DNA from 3 places in the Paenibacillus sp. FSL H8-0548 genome. Region 2 is predicted to be linked to each of the others. Evidence: a T-box and tRNA genes for the amino acid it is inferred to sense, from the RefSeq annotation. Region 2 holds a T-box; the other regions hold tRNA genes.

The links. A T-box is a leader RNA that pairs with one kind of tRNA and senses whether it is charged. The one in region 2 lies ahead of metG (methionine--tRNA ligase), so its partner is inferred to be a tRNA-Met.
Region 1: it encodes a tRNA-Met, which carries the amino acid that the T-box ahead of metG (methionine--tRNA ligase) is inferred to sense. The anticodon was not compared.
Region 3: it encodes a tRNA-Met, which carries the amino acid that the T-box ahead of metG (methionine--tRNA ligase) is inferred to sense. The anticodon was not compared.

The regions. Positions count from the first base shown of each region.
Region 1 is NZ_CP152049.1:5,033,839-5,039,539, forward strand. It holds gene MHI37_RS21885 (MFS transporter) at 1-459, opposite strand, end outside; gene pdaA (delta-lactam-biosynthetic de-N-acetylase) at 1,093-1,848, opposite strand; tRNA gene MHI37_RS21895 (tRNA-Pro) at 2,029-2,105, opposite strand; tRNA gene MHI37_RS21900 (tRNA-Thr) at 2,114-2,189, opposite strand; tRNA gene MHI37_RS21905 (tRNA-Thr) at 2,263-2,338, opposite strand; tRNA gene MHI37_RS21910 (tRNA-Met) at 2,371-2,447, opposite strand; tRNA gene MHI37_RS21915 (tRNA-Glu) at 2,464-2,538, opposite strand; tRNA gene MHI37_RS21920 (tRNA-Ser) at 2,553-2,640, opposite strand; tRNA gene MHI37_RS21925 (tRNA-Asn) at 2,646-2,721, opposite strand; tRNA gene MHI37_RS21930 (tRNA-Ile) at 2,727-2,803, opposite strand; rRNA gene MHI37_RS21935 (23S ribosomal RNA) at 2,951-5,701, opposite strand, start outside.
Region 2 is NZ_CP152049.1:4,330,428-4,336,128, reverse strand. It holds gene MHI37_RS18920 (Hsp20/alpha crystallin family protein) at 1-401, shown strand, start outside; gene MHI37_RS18915 (hypothetical protein) at 553-753, shown strand; gene MHI37_RS18910 (hypothetical protein) at 789-1,013, shown strand; gene MHI37_RS18905 (Fur family transcriptional regulator) at 1,088-1,525, shown strand; gene yidD (membrane protein insertion efficiency factor YidD) at 1,525-1,776, shown strand; T-box leader at 1,847-2,132, shown strand; gene metG (methionine--tRNA ligase) at 2,191-4,188, shown strand; gene MHI37_RS18890 (zinc ABC transporter substrate-binding protein) at 4,371-5,438, shown strand; gene MHI37_RS18885 (ABC transporter ATP-binding protein) at 5,497-5,701, shown strand, end outside.
Region 3 is NZ_CP152049.1:190,855-196,555, forward strand. It holds rRNA gene MHI37_RS00895 (23S ribosomal RNA) at 1-1,510, shown strand, start outside; tRNA gene MHI37_RS00900 (tRNA-Met) at 1,663-1,739, shown strand; tRNA gene MHI37_RS00905 (tRNA-Val) at 1,763-1,838, shown strand; tRNA gene MHI37_RS00910 (tRNA-Asp) at 1,874-1,950, shown strand; tRNA gene MHI37_RS00915 (tRNA-Phe) at 1,967-2,042, shown strand; tRNA gene MHI37_RS00920 (tRNA-Tyr) at 2,081-2,165, shown strand; tRNA gene MHI37_RS00925 (tRNA-Lys) at 2,184-2,259, shown strand; gene ssuE (NADPH-dependent FMN reductase) at 2,495-3,046, opposite strand; gene MHI37_RS00935 (MraY family glycosyltransferase) at 3,332-4,279, shown strand; gene MHI37_RS00940 (helix-turn-helix domain-containing protein) at 4,395-5,534, shown strand; gene ugpC (sn-glycerol-3-phosphate ABC transporter ATP-binding protein UgpC) at 5,624-5,701, shown strand, end outside.

The DNA of each region.
Region 1 (5,701 bases), 700 kb from region 2:
GACGATCCAGCCGATAGCCCAAAAGCTCTCCAGCAGCACAACTGCGCGACCTCGCTCCTTTATCGGTACCGATTCTGATACCAGCGTTGAAGCGACTGGCAGCTCGCCTCCGAGCCCAAAGCCCGCAACAAACCTCAATACACAGAGGACGATAAAACCCGTTGCCAGAGCCGATAGACCGCTTGCAATCGAAAATATAAGCAGCGTCCAGAGCAATATCGCTCTACGCCCATAACGATCCGCAAGCAGCCCAGATATTGCAGCCCCTACAGCCATACCAATGGAGTTAATAGCCATCAGCAAGCCAACCTGCTGTGCGCCAAGCTGCCATTCAACAGCTAATGCCGCAACGATAAAAGAAATCATGCCGACCTCCATAGCATCGAACATCCAGCTAAGACCGGCACTAAATAACAATTTCCGCTGCTTGGGATTACGCAGCAAAGCCAAATTTTTCATCTAAAGACCCCTTATACTAAGCTTATTTTCTATTAATAGCTCAACCTCATAAGCAGTATTTTACAATCCTATAGTCATATTTCGGACATCCATGGATACGCTCCAGCCTGCAGCCTCTCACATTCATCTATGGTGACGCAGAACGATACGGTTTTCCGTTTCAGACGATACCCCACGTCCCGGCCTACAATGTACTTTTTGCAACAGAAACCTCACATGAAAGCAGATTCGTCCAGCTACAATGTAATTATGCAGTAGAATAGAGCTCAAACGAGCGAATATGCGAGAAAAATCGGAAATCCGTTGTAAAAAGTGCAGTGTTCGATAAGCTCGAATCGAGTATTACCCGTTTCGTTGCATAAAGTACAATGCAGCCTCCCTGTTTCCTAGCCCACTACACCGAAAGTGTATTGTAAGGGCTAGTACGCATAAAGCTCTGCATTCATCAAGCACGCATTTGGTTTTATGTTCTATTAATTAGACAGCATTTCCTAATTTTTTGGACATCCTTACCTAATATTAACATGATTTCTGAGTATTGAATCAATATCGCTCACATCTATTCTTTCCAAGTGAAGCTGCAAAAAAGCCTTAACTCTGCAGTGAGGTCAAGGCTTTAGTACAACACTACTCTTATGGATTGCTGACGACTAGCTCATCCAAGCTTTTAAATTCATAGCCTTGGCGGCGCGCCTCGTCTATAATACTGCCGAGAGCCTCTGTATTGTCCTTTGAGACGGAGTGCAGCAATATGATAGCACCAGGATGCAGCTGCTTTATAACCTCTCTGTAGGCATGCTGGGAGCCTCTTTGTGCATTCACATCCCAATCCTTATAGGCAACGGACCAAAATACATTGATATAGCCAAATTGCTTGCTCGCTGCGAGTACCTTTTCATTAAAAATGCCTCTTGGCGGCCGCAAATATTTCATTTCCTTCTGACCTGTCAAAACCTCAACCTGCGTTTTCACCTTGTCGAGCTCCGTTTTGATGCTTCCCTCTGACAGCTGAGACATATCCGGATGGCTCCAAGAATGATTGCCCACAATATGACCTTCTAAAACCATTCGATTCAGCAACTCCGGCTCTTCTTTCACATAATGTCCGGTAACAAAAAAAGCAGCAGGAACCTTTTTCTCCTTCAGCACATCTAAGATACGGGAAGTAAAGCCGTTTTCGTAGCCATTATCGAACGTAAGATAAAGCTCCTTTTGACTCGTATTGCCAAGAAACAACGCACCGTGCTTCATCATGATGTCTTTAAAGCCTTCCTCGTCTATCGAAGGCAGTCTTCCCTCCACGCTTTTTTTAAATCCGAAGTGATATACCCCCGGCTGGCCAAATGCAGCAGCAGGACTCGCTAAGCTCCAAATAATCGAAGCGAGCATCACAGTTAACCCTATCTTTAGCTTCAAAAGTAAAGCCCTCCTTGTTTCATGATTTCTATTGCCTGCAATTGACATGCTGCGTATATATTTCCCCATTACAGCATAAAAAAACCGCTATTCCCAATCGCTCAATGAACGAATAAGAATAGCGGTTTATGTGTCAAACATTAGTTTAAAAGATGGTCGGGACGACACGATTTGAACATGCGACCCCCTGGTCCCAAACCAGGTGCTCTACCAAGCTGAGCTACGTCCCGAGAAAAGATGGTGCCGTCGAGAGGACTTGAACCCCCAACCTACTGATTACAAGTCAGTTGCTCTACCAGTTGAGCTACAACGGCACATCAATTATGTTCACCATAAACGGTGATTAGCGATGTTAGTTTGGAAATCCGAACAACATCTGAAGAAAAATGGTGCCGTCGAGAGGACTTGAACCCCCAACCTACTGATTACAAGTCAGTTGCTCTACCAGTTGAGCTACAACGGCGTATAGATGATTGTACACCATTAAAGGTGATTTGGTTGCGGGGGCAGGATTTGAACCTGCGGCCTTCGGGTTATGAGCCCGACGAGCTACCGGGCTGCTCCACCCCGCGTCATTAAGAAAAAATATGGTGACCCGTAGGGGACTCGAACCCCTGTTACCTCCGTGAAAGGGAGGTGTCTTAACCACTTGACCAACGGGCCTTGAAAAATTAGAACGGAGAGAGAGGGATTCGAACCCTCGCACCACTTACGCAGTCTAACCCCTTAGCAGAGGGTCCCCTTGAGCCACTTGGGTATCTCTCCAAACTTGGCTCCCCGAACAGGACTCGAACCTGTGACAACTCGATTAACAGTCGAGTGCTCTACCAACTGAGCTATCAGGGAAAATATGGTGGGCCCTAGTGGACTCGAACCACCGACCTCACCCTTATCAGGGGTGCGCTCTAACCAGCTGAGCTAAGGGCCCAAAGCATAAACATAAATCTTATGTAAGATGTATTGTTTAAGCATAGGACAGGCAAATTACGCCCTGAAAACTGGATACGAAAGGTAGGTTTGCTGAAAACCTGTTCTGCTGCTGTCTACCGGATGTATGGGTCACAGTAAACGTGTTTAGGATAAGCCCTCGACCGATTAGTATTCGTCAGCTACACACATTGCTGTGCTTCCACCCCGAACCTATCAACCTCGTCGTCTTCAAGGGGTCTTACATACTGGGAAATCTCATCTTGAGGGGGGCTTCGCGCTTAGATGCTTTCAGCGCTTATCCCGTCCGTACTTGGCTACCCAGCGGTGCTCCTGGCGGAACAACTGGTACACCAGCGGTACGTCCATCCCGGTCCTCTCGTACTAAGGACAGCTCCTCTCAAATTTCCTGCGCCCGCGACAGATAGGGACCGAACTGTCTCACGACGTTCTGAACCCAGCTCGCGTACCGCTTTAATGGGCGAACAGCCCAACCCTTGGGACCTACTTCAGCCCCAGGATGCGATGAGCCGACATCGAGGTGCCAAACCTCCCCGTCGATGTGGACTCTTGGGGGAGATAAGCCTGTTATCCCCAGGGTAGCTTTTATCCGTTGAGCGATGGCCCTTCCATTCGGTACCACCGGATCACTAAGCCCGACTTTCGTCCCTGCTCGACTTGTAGGTCTCGCAGTCAAGCTCCCTTATGCCTTTGCACTCTGCGAATGATTTCCAACCATTCTGAGGGAACCTTTGGGCGCCTCCGTTACATTTTAGGAGGCGACCGCCCCAGTCAAACTGTCCACCTGACACGGTCCCCGAACCGGTTTCACGGTTCTAGGTTAGAACTCCGATACGATCAGGGTGGTATCCCAACGGTGCCTCCACACAAGCTGGCGCTCATGCTTCGTAGGCTCCCACCTATCCTGTACAGATCGTACCAAAGTTCAATATCAAGTTACAGTAAAGCTCCATGGGGTCTTTCCGTCTTGTCGCGGGTAACCTGCATCTTCACAGGTATTAAAATTTCACCGGATCTCTCGTTGAGACAGCGCCCAAGTCGTTACGCCATTCGTGCGGGTCAGAATTTACCTGACAAGGAATTTCGCTACCTTAGGACCGTTATAGTTACGGCCGCCGTTTACTGGGGCTTCGGTTCACAGCTTCGGGTTACCCCTAACCGCTCCCCTTAACCTTCCAGCACCGGGCAGGCGTCAGCCCGTATACTTCGCCTTACGGCTTCGCACAGACCTGTGTTTTTGCTAAACAGTCGCTTGGGCCTTTTCACTGCGGCCCCCTCGGGCTATTCACCCTACCGAGGCACCTCTTCTCCCGAAGTTACGAGGTCATTTTGCCGAGTTCCTTAACGAGAGTTCTTCCGCGCGCCTTAGCATACTCTGCTCGCCTACCTGTGTCGGTTTGCGGTACGGGCACCTAGATCTCACTAGAGGCTTTTCTTGACAGCCGGAGTACATGACCTTCGCTACTGTAATTTTCGCTCCCCATCACAGCCCAGCCTAATAGTGTGCGGATTTGCCTACACACTAGCCTCACTGCTTAGACGGACTATTCCATCAGTCCGCGTCACTGCCCTTCTGTGTCACCCCATTGCTCAAACAATCTTCGGTGGTACAGGAATTTCAACCTGTTGTCCATCCACTACGCCTTTCGGCCTCGCGTTAGGTCCCGACTTACCCTGAGAGGACGAGCCTTCCTCAGGAACCCTTAGGCTTTCGGCGGACAAGATTCTCACTTGTCTTTTCGTTACTCATACCGGCATTCTCACTTGAATACAGTCCACCAGTCCTCACGGTCCAACTTCAATCCGTATTCAACGCTCCCCTACCCAAGTACCCTAAGGTACATGTCATAGCTTCGGTGGTGTGTTTAGCCCCGTTACATTTTCGGCGCAGAGTCACTCGACCAGTGAGCTATTACGCACTCTTTAAATGATGGCTGCTTCTAAGCCAACATCCTGGTTGTCTTTGCAACTCCACATCCTTTCCCACTTAACACACACTTGGGGACCTTAGCTGATGATCTGGGCTGTTTCCCTCTTGACAATGGATCTTAGCACTCACTGTCTGACTCCCGAGTAGCACGTCTATGGCATTCGGAGTTTGACTGGACTTGGTAACCCTTGGCGGGCCCCGCACCCAATCAGTGCTCTACCTCCACGACGCTCATTCCTCGAGGCTAGCCCTAAAGCTATTTCGGGGAGAACCAGCTATCTCCGAGTTCGATTGGAATTTCTCCGCTACCCCCACCTCATCCCCGCACTTTTCAACGTGCGTGGGTTCGGGCCTCCAGTGCGTGTTACCGCACCTTCACCCTGGACAGGGGTAGATCACACGGTTTCGGGTCTACGACCACGTACTTATTCGCCCTATTCAGACTCGCTTTCGCTACGGCTCCGTCTTCCCGACTTAACCTTGCACGTGATCGTAACTCGCCGGTTCATTCTACAAAAGGCACGCCATCACCCATTTAACGGGCTCTGACTTTTTGTAAGCGCACGGTTTCAGGTTCTTTTTCACTCCGCTTCCGCGGTGCTTTTCACCTTTCCCTCACGGTACTGCTTCACTATCGGTCACCAGGGAGTATTTAGCCTTGGCAGATGGTCCTGCCGGATTCCGACGGGGTTTCTCGTGTCCCGCCGTACTCAGGATCCGTCTCGGAGAGTGCTTGCTTTCGGTTACAGGGCTTTTACCTGCTCTGGCGGGCCTTTCCAGACCTCTTCGCCTACCAAACACCTTTGTAACTCCATGTGAGACGTCCTACAACCCCAAGGAGCAAGCTCCTTGGTTTGGGCTAATCCGCGTTCGCTCGCCGCTACTGACGGAATCACTATTGTTTTCTCTTCCTCAGGGTACTTAGATGTTTCAGTTCCCCTGGTATGC
Region 2 (5,701 bases):
AAAAATGGATGGAGAGGCAGCAGCTGCCGAAAGGCTTTGAGCTGCTGCGTGAGCCGGATTGGGTAGAGCAATATGTGCGTAAAATGATGACTAAAGCGCTGCCTGAAGCAGCAGGCGTGATGATTGGAGGAGGCTCAGCCACCTTTTCGGAGACTCGCCATTTTATTCATGTGAAAATAAATTTACCGAAGGGCTTTGAGAAAGAGCAGCTACGATTATTTGTTCGTGAGGATCGGCTGCGGCTTGAAGGTTTGCCGGGAGGTAAAATAGAGACAATCAAGTTGCCGAAGCTGGTGAAGCCGCGTGTGAGCAAAACACTTGTGAAGGACAACGTTTTACAGGTGAAGCTTCAGAAAAGACCCACCAATCGTACATTCCATGAGGCGATTGTGCGATGGTAATGCTGCCTGTTTCTTACTGAGAGCACATAATCGGAAGGTATGTGCTTTTTTTGTCACGAAATCGACAGGGATTGCTGCTGGCAAATAGCTCCGCAATCCCTTATAATGTCTAGTGAACATATACATATTTGTTAAAAAGGGAGTGTGTTCGGTGTCACTAGTCGATGTAAGCAGTGTTTCTGCTTCGTTATTCATACTCGGTATCGTGTTTATCTTGCTTATTTTCGGATTGCTCAGCTTTGGGATTTTGCGCATGTTTCAGCAAAAATTTCGTGCAGGCTGGTTTTCCTTCGCCGGTGCGATCATCAGCTTCGTCGTTTTTATGGTCATACTAAACAAATGGTATCTATAGTATTTTTATAGCTGCACACAACCGGAGGTATTCGCTTGACCTGGACAATCATATGGTTTTTCGTTAATATGCTGTTTGTTGTTTCTGTTATAACCTATATGTTTATGCACCGCTCTTACATGGAAACGAGGAGACAATCGAGCGATAAAGGGCTTATTACGCGGCTAAATAATCGCCGAAAGCTTATTGGCGTACTCAGTATCGTGTTGTTCGTAGCTATGTCAGCCAGCTTTATGATCAACATGAAATTAAATGGTTAAGCAGCTCTCATTGACGAGAGCTTTTTTTTTCGTCATTATGGAGATAGACAATTTTTAGTTCGGAGGTTCGACATATGCATACAATGGAAGACATTATACGACGCATGTCAAGTCAAGGCTTACGAATTACAGATCAGAGGAAGACGCTTGCAAAGCTATTCTCGGAGACACAGGGCTACCTTGCTCCTAAGGAAGTCTATGAATATATGGGAAAATCTTACACAGGTCTAAGCTTTGATACGGTTTATCGCAATTTACGAGTGATGGAAGAGCTGGGCGTGCTGGAGCAGGTTATTTTTGAGGATGGCGGCAAGTTTAAGCTTCATTGCAAAGAGAACGATCACCATCACCATATGATTTGCTTGCAATGCGGAAAAACCTATCCGATTATTTTTTGTCCGATGGAGCAAACGTTGGTTCCGGAGGATTTCAAAGTCGTTAAGCACAAATTCGAGGTGTTCGGCTATTGCAAGGAATGCGTGCAGGATGAGCCGGCGGCAAGCAAGGCCTAATGTCTAACAAGCGAGTCATGCGAAGAGTAACGCAAGCGCCGATCCATTTTTATCGCAAAGTGATATCGCCCTTGATCCCGCCTTCCTGTCGCTTCTATCCAACCTGCTCGATGTACGCTCTGGAAGCAATCGAGAAGCATGGTGCTGCCAAAGGAACATGGCTAGCGGCTAAACGAATTGCACGCTGTCATCCTTTTAATGCGGGGGGCTATGATCCCGTTCCGCCTGTATCAGGTGGCAAGACAGAATGACCTTGACAGAAGCACCATTATTTCGGTATATTTTGATTTATACAGGGTAAACTGATTACTAAATTTCACCATATTTCCGAGGAACGGATAAGTACAATAGGATGCCTTTTACAGAGAGCCGGGATAGTTGCTGGAAGCCGGTAAAGGACACGATTGGAAAATGGTCCGGGAGGATTCGCTTTCAAGCTGCAGCTTGTGGAACAAAGCTGAGTAAGGGAGCGACGCTTTGCTAGCGTTAACGGCATAGCCGCCATGAAGGCGGCACACGAAGCTTTCTCGAAGAGTCGATTTCACCTGGGCGTCTTCGCGATTGAAATTTGGGTGGTACCGCGTGAGTTACAACTCTCGTCCCATGATGGACGGGAGTTTTTTGCGTTTTTTTACTGTAAAAAAGTTGAAATAGGGGGAGTTCCAATGACGAAGAAAAATACGTTTTATATTACAACGCCTATTTATTATCCGAGTGATAAGCTGCATATCGGTCACGCCTATACGACTGTGGCAGGGGATGCGATGGCGCGCTATAAGCGCCTACGCGGCTACGATGTATGGTATTTGACAGGAACAGATGAGCATGGCCAGAAGATTGAGCGCAGAGCGAAGGAAAAGGATCAATCACCGCAGCAGTTTATTGACGATATCGTCGTAGGAATTAAGGACCTGTGGGCAAAGCTGGAGGTTTCCAATGATGATTTCATTCGGACGACCGAGGATCGCCATAAACGGATTGTTGAAAAAATATTTGCCCAGTTTATGGCGCAGGATGACATTTACAAGAGCAGCTATGAGGGCTGGTATTGTACGCCTTGTGAATCCTTTTTCCTAGAGCGTCAGCTTGTAGATGGCAAATGTCCGGACTGTGGCAGGCCCGTCGAGCTGGTGAAGGAGGAAAGCTACTTCTTCCGCATGAGCAAATACGCAGATCGTCTGCTGCAATATTATGAAGATCACCCGGACTTTATTCAGCCGGAATCACGCAAGAACGAAATGATCAATAATTTCATTAAACCAGGACTTGAGGATTTGGCTGTATCTCGTACGACATTTGATTGGGGCATTAAGGTGCCGGGCGATCCGAAGCATGTTATATATGTATGGATTGATGCATTGTCCAACTATATTACAGCACTCGGTTATGGCAATGAAGGCGAAGATAAAAAATTCCAAGATTTCTGGCCTGCCGATGTTCATTTGGTAGGGAAGGAGATTGTAAGGTTCCATACGATTTATTGGCCGATCATGTTAATGGCGCTAGACCTTCCGCTTCCTAAAAAAGTATTTGCGCACGGCTGGCTATTGACGAAGGAAGGTAAAATGTCGAAATCAAAAGGCACGGTCGTGGATCCGGTTATGCTGATTGAGCGTTATGGCCTTGATTCACTTCGCTACTATTTATTGAGAGAAGTGCCATTCGGTTCAGATGGGGCGTTTACGCCTGAAAACTTTATCGAGCGGATTAACTTTGATCTAGCCAACGATCTTGGCAATCTGCTAAATCGGACGGTCGCTATGATCGATAAATATTTTGATGGCGAAATTCCGACTTTTGCAGGAAGTGTCACCGCATTCGATGATTCGCTGCAGAAGCTTGCTGGCGAAACGATTTCGCAGGTGGAAGCAGCGCTGGAGAATATGGAGTTTTCGGTGGCGCTTGCTGCTCTGTGGCAATTAGTAAGCCGCACGAACAAATATATCGATGAAACACAGCCGTGGACACTAGCTAAGGATGAATCAAAAAGTGGAGAGCTTGCATCCGTGATGTATCATTTGGCTGAATCGCTGCGTATCGTCTCGATCTTGTTGCAGCCATTCTTGACGCATTCACCGCGCGAAATGTGGAAGCAGCTCGGTCTTGAGCCAGGTGAGCTGACATCATGGGAGAGCACAAAACAATTTGGATCACTGCCAGGCGGCACCAAGGTAAGCAAAGGGAACCCGATATTCCCGCGTCTTGACACTGCAGAAGAAGCTGCCTTCATTGCTGCAGCGATGAGTGGCGGTGTGAAGCAGGAGGCAGCTGAGCAGGCTGCAGATACAGCATCAGGGAATGCTGTATCTGCAGAACAGCAGACGCCAGTGGAGGCAAAGGCAGAGATTGCAATTGATGATTTTGCCAAGGTCGAGCTTCGCGTGGCGCAGGTGATTGCCGCAGAGCCAGTTCACAAAGGCGATAAGCTGCTTAAGCTTCAGCTTGATCTTGGTTATGAGCAGCGTCAGGTTGTCTCAGGCATCGCTAAGTTTTATACGCCAGAGCAAATGGTAGGCCGGAAGGTTATTTGTGTAACGAACCTTAAGCCGGTTAAGCTGCGCGGTGAATGGTCGCAGGGAATGATTCTTGCGGCGTCGCACGGCGACCAATTAACACTCGCTACCGTCCCAGATGATATGCCAAATGGTGCAGCTGTAAAATAAAAGTCAGCAAAAATTCAAATAGGAATGAATAAACGATGCTCTGGAAGCCATACCACTTCCGGGGCGTCTTTATTTTTGTTGTTTGATAGGGTTGACAGTCTGTTTCTTTAAGTCGTATAATACAAAACGTAATAATAACGATTACGATAAAGACTTAGAGTAGAGAATGGAGAGAAACTTAAATGAAAGATCTGAACTTTTCCAAACGATTTATATCGCTTAGCCTGCTATTAACTGCAATGCTTCTGTTTGCAGCAGCTTGTGGGAATAACGCGAACGGCGGCGCATCCTCTTCGGATGCTGTGAATACATCGAATAATACTGCTGCATCGGATCAATCGAAGGAAAACCAAATTAGCATCGTTACCAGCTTTTATCCGCTTTATTTTCTCGCATCGGAGATCGGTGGAGACCATGTGAATGTTGATAATTTAGTAGCTGCAGGCGTGGAGCCGCATGATTGGACACCTAAGAGTCGCGATTTAAGCACTGCGTCAAAGGCTCAGTTGTTCTTGTATCATGGTGCAGGACTTGAAGGCTGGGTAGAAGGCTTTCTTAAGGGGCTGTCTAAAGACAGCACAGTGATAACAAAAGAAATTAGTGATGGCATTTCGTTAATTGAAGGCTCAGAGGATGAGCATGAGCATACGGATGCGGAAGAACACGAGCACGAGCATGAGGATGACCATGCTGATGAAGAGGCTCATGATGAGGAGCATGACCACGGCGCAGTAGATCCACATACGTGGGTGAGTCCAAAATCAGCATTGAAACTGGCGGAGAATGTGAAAAACAGCTTAATTGATGTGGATAGCGCCAACCAAGCAGACTACGAGAAAAACTATAATGCCCTATTATTGAAGATTGAAGCTATTGATGCAGACTATACAGCTAAGCTTGCTCAAACATCAAATAAAAACATTGTAACCTCACATCAAGCATTTGGTTACTTGGCACGTGATTATGGCTTGAAACAAATATCGATTATGGGTCTTAGCCCCGATGCTGAGCCGCGTGCTCAGGATTTGCTCAAAATTTCAAAGTATGTGAAAGAAAATAATATTAAATATATTTTCTTCGAAGAATTAGTATCGGATCAGCTTGCTAAGACGCTTGCGAGTGAAGCGGATGTTGAGACGATGGTGCTTAATCCGCTTGAAGGCTTAACGCCGGATCAAGAAAAAGCAGGAGAAACCTATTTGACTTTAATGGAACGGAACTTGCAAAATCTTGTGCAAGCTTTACAATAGAACAAAAGGCAAGCCTATGGAGCTGGATCAGCTCCATATTGCTGTAAGGAGAGAGAGTATGGCGCAATCAAATCGAATTATAAATGTTGACGCAAGCTGCCATCAAGAGGTTATCTCATTGGAGAACGTCTCCTTTTCTTTTCAACAGCAGACTGTCATTTCAAATCTTAGCTTTGGGGTGAAGGAACGTGACTTCATTGGCTTAATCGGTACGAATGGGGCTGGAAAAACGACGCTGCTGCGGATGATCGTTGGTTTACTAA
Region 3 (5,701 bases), 3.2 Mb from region 2:
TGGATGGACAACAGGTTGAAATTCCTGTACCACCGAAGATTGTTTGAGCAATGGGGTGACACAGAAGGGCAGTGACGCGGACTGATGGAATAGTCCGTCTAAGCAGTGAGGCTAGTGTGTAGGCAAATCCGCACACTATTAGGCTGGGCTGTGATGGGGAGCGAAAATTACAGTAGCGAAGGTCATGTACTCCGGCTGTCAAGAAAAGCCTCTAGTGAGATCTAGGTGCCCGTACCGCAAACCGACACAGGTAGGCGAGCAGAGTATGCTAAGGCGCGCGGAAGAACTCTCGTTAAGGAACTCGGCAAAATGACCTCGTAACTTCGGGAGAAGAGGTGCCTCGGTAGGGTGAATAGCCCGAGGGGGCCGCAGTGAAAAGGCCCAAGCGACTGTTTAGCAAAAACACAGGTCTGTGCGAAGCCGTAAGGCGAAGTATACGGGCTGACGCCTGCCCGGTGCTGGAAGGTTAAGGGGAGCGGTTAGGGGTAACCCGAAGCTGTGAACCGAAGCCCCAGTAAACGGCGGCCGTAACTATAACGGTCCTAAGGTAGCGAAATTCCTTGTCAGGTAAATTCTGACCCGCACGAATGGCGTAACGACTTGGGCGCTGTCTCAACGAGAGATCCGGTGAAATTTTAATACCTGTGAAGATGCAGGTTACCCGCGACAAGACGGAAAGACCCCATGGAGCTTTACTGTAACTTGATATTGAACTTTGGTACGATCTGTACAGGATAGGTGGGAGCCTACGAAGCATGAGCGCCAGCTTGTGTGGAGGCACCGTTGGGATACCACCCTGATCGTATCGGAGTTCTAACCTAGAACCGTGAAACCGGTTCGGGGACCGTGTCAGGTGGACAGTTTGACTGGGGCGGTCGCCTCCTAAAATGTAACGGAGGCGCCCAAAGGTTCCCTCAGAATGGTTGGAAATCATTCGCAGAGTGCAAAGGCATAAGGGAGCTTGACTGCGAGACCTACAAGTCGAGCAGGGACGAAAGTCGGGCTTAGTGATCCGGTGGTACCGAATGGAAGGGCCATCGCTCAACGGATAAAAGCTACCCTGGGGATAACAGGCTTATCTCCCCCAAGAGTCCACATCGACGGGGAGGTTTGGCACCTCGATGTCGGCTCATCGCATCCTGGGGCTGAAGTAGGTCCCAAGGGTTGGGCTGTTCGCCCATTAAAGCGGTACGCGAGCTGGGTTCAGAACGTCGTGAGACAGTTCGGTCCCTATCTGTCGCGGGCGCAGGAAATTTGAGAGGAGCTGTCCTTAGTACGAGAGGACCGGGATGGACGTACCGCTGGTGTACCAGTTGTTCCGCCAGGAGCACCGCTGGGTAGCCAAGTACGGACGGGATAAGCGCTGAAAGCATCTAAGCGCGAAGCCCCCCTCAAGATGAGATTTCCCAGTATGTAAGACCCCTTGAAGACGACGAGGTTGATAGGTTCGGGGTGGAAGCACAGCAATGTGTGTAGCTGACGAATACTAATCGGTCGAGGGCTTATCCTAAACACGTTTACTGTGACCCATACATCCAGTAGACAGCAGCAGAACAGGTTTTCAGCAAACCTAACTTTCGTATCCAGTTTTCAGGGCGTAATGTTCTGACTTTGCTAGCGTCCCCGAACGCTGCAAACGACAACTATTCGGGGGACAAGCGTGGCGGTGTAGCTCAGCTGGCTAGAGCGTACGGTTCATACCCGTGAGGTCGGGGGTTCGATCCCCTTCGCCGCTACCATTACCTTTTTTAGTGAAATATCTGGAGGATTAGCTCAGCTGGGAGAGCATCTGCCTTACAAGCAGAGGGTCGGCGGTTCGATCCCGTCATCCTCCACCATTATTTACTTATTCGGTATTTAACCGAATCCACTTGGAGCTGTGGTGTAGTGGCCCAACATGCCTGCCTGTCACGCAGGAGACCGCGGGTTCGAATCCCGTCAGCTCCGCCATTTTTCTTTAAAGTAAGGCTCGGTAGCTCAGTCGGTAGAGCAGAGGACTGAAAATCCTCGTGTCGGCGGTTCGATTCCGTCCCGAGCCACCACTTTATTTTTCGTTGCGACGGAAAATAAGTAATAGTATGGAGGATTAGTGAAGTGGCTAAACACGGCAGACTGTAAATCTGCTCTCTCTGAGTTCGGTGGTTCGAATCCATCATCCTCCACCATTTCCTTTTTTACATCAAGAGCCATTAGCTCAGTTGGTAGAGCACCTGACTTTTAATCAGGGTGTCGTAGGTTCGAATCCTACATGGCTCACCATTTTTTGAATATAATATGTAATTGTAGCTGATGATCTAGTGATCTTCGGTTTTTTTGATTTTATAGGCTTCAAAAAAGGAGCGATCTCCATAAGGCATTATGCCTTATGGAGATCGCTCCTTTTCTTTAAAATATAGGAAAGCATATCATTTCTCCATACTAACTCTATATTTCTGGGAATGAAACGCGCTGGGGCCGCCAAAGGACGGCGACAGCCGTTTCACCTTGTTTAAAATTATTTTGCTCGGAGTGAAAGCTCGCTTATAAGCTCGTTAACTGTTTCTGATAGTCGGAATGTGAGGTCCTCGCTTAATTCAAATACGGGCGCTTCGTTCGGCTCCTGTGTACGATTAATTTGAGAATCTACAGCATAAACGCCGCTAACGAATAGTTTAGCACCCATGGATGCCAGTACCGGTTTAAGGGAATAATCGATGGATAACAAATGGGCAATTGTACCGCCAATAAATAGAGGAGCAATAATTTTGCCATCAAGCCCTTTTTGCGGAAGCAAATCCAAAAATGTTTTCAATACGCCTGTAAAGGAGGCTTTGTAGACAGGGCTAGCAATAATGACTGCATCCGCTTCTTCGACTAACTTATTAGCTTCTACAATTGCTGGACTGCCAAATTGTGCATGAATGAGATCTTCCGCTGGTAAAGCGACGACGGTAATGACATTGACGGAATGAGCCTTCTCTATTAATTGCTGCTCTACATATTGTGTAATTCCATTTAGGCGTGATGAAGCGTTCGGACTACCTGAGATGATAACGATTTTGGTCATGTGCAGCACTCCTCTTTCACATTTAAATAGTAGTTTAAATATACATTATTCCGATAAATAAACTTTGATTAAATCCTACCATAAATAGGGCATTTTGGTCAAACGGGTTTTGATCGTTTCTTGAAATATAGGAAAGTATGACATTTCTTCATACTTTCCTATATTTCTGGGAATGAAAGGCGCTGGTGCCACCAAAGGACGGCGATAGCCGTTTCACCTTGTATTTTATCGATTTAAGGGAACAATGTATACATACAGAAAAATATACAAAAAGGGGTAGCTGCAATGGTATACGGTTTAGCAGCATTAATCAGCTTTGCGATTGTATTTGCAAGTGTGCCACCGCTTCGGATGCTTGCTTTGCACCTTGGTTTTGTAGATCGTCCCAATCATAGAAAAATTCATAATGAGCCGATACCTCTAATGGGAGGAGCGGCTATTTTTGTTGGCTGTGTCATTACGATGTTTATTTTTATCGGGTTCACACCTTTGACTTGGACGATAGTGACGGGAGGGACGGTACTCGTCATTATCGGGCTAATAGATGACGGCACAAAGGCGAAGGGAAAGGATTTTCCTGTGTGGCCTCGCCTCATTCTTTATATCGCGACTGCTTCTATACCGAGTATGTTTCATATTAGTATCGCAGGAATAACAAATCCGGTTACAAATCAGTTTATTTGGTTTCCAGACTGGTTCTCGTGGCTTACGACGATGCTATGGGTGTTTGGGTTAATTAATATGATCAATTTTATAGACGGGGTGGATGGGCTCGCATCAGGAGTTTGTACGCTTTCCGCGCTTACGCTATTAACTTTAGCGCTGATTAAAGGACAATCCAGCACAGCCATTCTTGCGGTTATTGTAGCAGGTGTTTCTTTTGGATTCCTGGTACATAATTTTTATCCGGCGCGAATTTTTATGGGAGATGCTGGTGCGACCTTTTTAGGCTTTACGCTGGCCGTTATTGCAGTAGCTGGAACATCCAAAAGAGCTACGTTTATTTCACTGCTTGTTCCGCTGCTTGCACTTGGGCTGCCTATATTCGATACAGCTTATGTGATGCTGCGCAGATTAATCAGCGGGAAGAGCCTGCACCGAGCAGACAAGCTGCACACACATCATATATTGATGAAATGGGGTTTGAGTCAAGTACAAACGGTATCGTTTCTATACCTCATTGCCGCTTTGTTTGCGCTGCTGTCGATCATTCTTTTACTAGTGATAAGCTGAATTCGATGGTCGCATGTGGTACAATGACGAGAAAAAGCGTTATTCATCTTAGAAGTGGAAATAAGCTTTTTAACTTATTCAACCGCTGACGCTTGAGGAGATTGGAGATAGAGAAATGAGCAAGACAGACTGGTTGAAGCCACTGCAGCACATTTTGAATTGTCCGGTACATGCTGTTTCGAAATCAATAGCGGAGTGGAGTGAGTTAGTCAGCACTGCCGAAAAGGTATGGCTAGGCGAACATACAACAGCGTCTCCTATGGAAGGCCAAAGGGTAGAAAAAGAAGGAAATACATGGATTATTATTTCATTCAATGAATATGAAGTAGACGTATTGGAAATTGAAAGCAAATCGCTTAATGAGACTGAAAAAGAATTGATAAGCTGGACGCTGCAGCTTCATGCTGGCGCTAAGGAAAACAAATTATCGACGCTCTCCGAAACAGAGAGACATGCCCTAAAGCTTGGGGAGTGGATTCAGAAGCAGTTGGAGTCCGATGAGCCTGTCTATTCCTTACCGGATCATTTGACGGCGGGCAGCCGTTTGTTCAATGAAATGATTCCATTCCTGCTTGTCACCGAGCAGCATGGCACTAAGCAAGCGACATACTCAGAGCTTGAGAAGCTTCTCCGCTCATTTATGTCGGATGATGTGCTGCTTATTCCGCTGAAGACTCAGGAATGGTTGATTTGGGGATCGATATCGTTGTTGAAGGATGAGGATTCGGATGCATTCGAGGAACTTGAGGAAGAGACGCTTGAGGAAAGCTTAGCTTCTATAGGCTTCGGATTGCATGAGATGTTAGCCAGTGAATGGATTGGAGAATGCCATCTAGCGGTTGCTCATCCAACAACACCGGCTAAAGGAATGCTTGAAACGACGATGCTGCTGCGTGAAACGGTTAATTTAGGCCGTAAGTTTCATATCGGAACCAATATCCATTTACCGTGGATGCTGCAGCTGGAGCGATTATTAAATGCCATTCCAGAGGTGCAGCGATCCAAATACCTCGAGCAGTCGCTTAAACGAGCGGATTTGTTCGTGGAATCGGAAATGCTCAGCACATTAGAAACCTTCTTTACGCTGGATTGCAATGTTAGCGAGACGGCAAAGAAATTATACATTCATCGTAATACGCTGTTATATCGATTAGACAAGCTTAAACAAGAGACTGGATTGGATGTTCGTCAGTTTAGAGATGCAGTACTGGTCAAAATCATATTACTATTGTACAAAGTGACGAAAAGAAATTAGTTTTTTTGTAAAGTTTGTGCATAGTCACAAGCTTCTGTGTGGGATAAGATATAGGCATAACGAAATTTCTTTCTAGGGGGAAAATTATCATGGCAGGCGTACGTTTAGAAGGCATTTACAAAAAATACCCGGGTACTGACAAAGCATCGGTTACTGACGTTAACTTA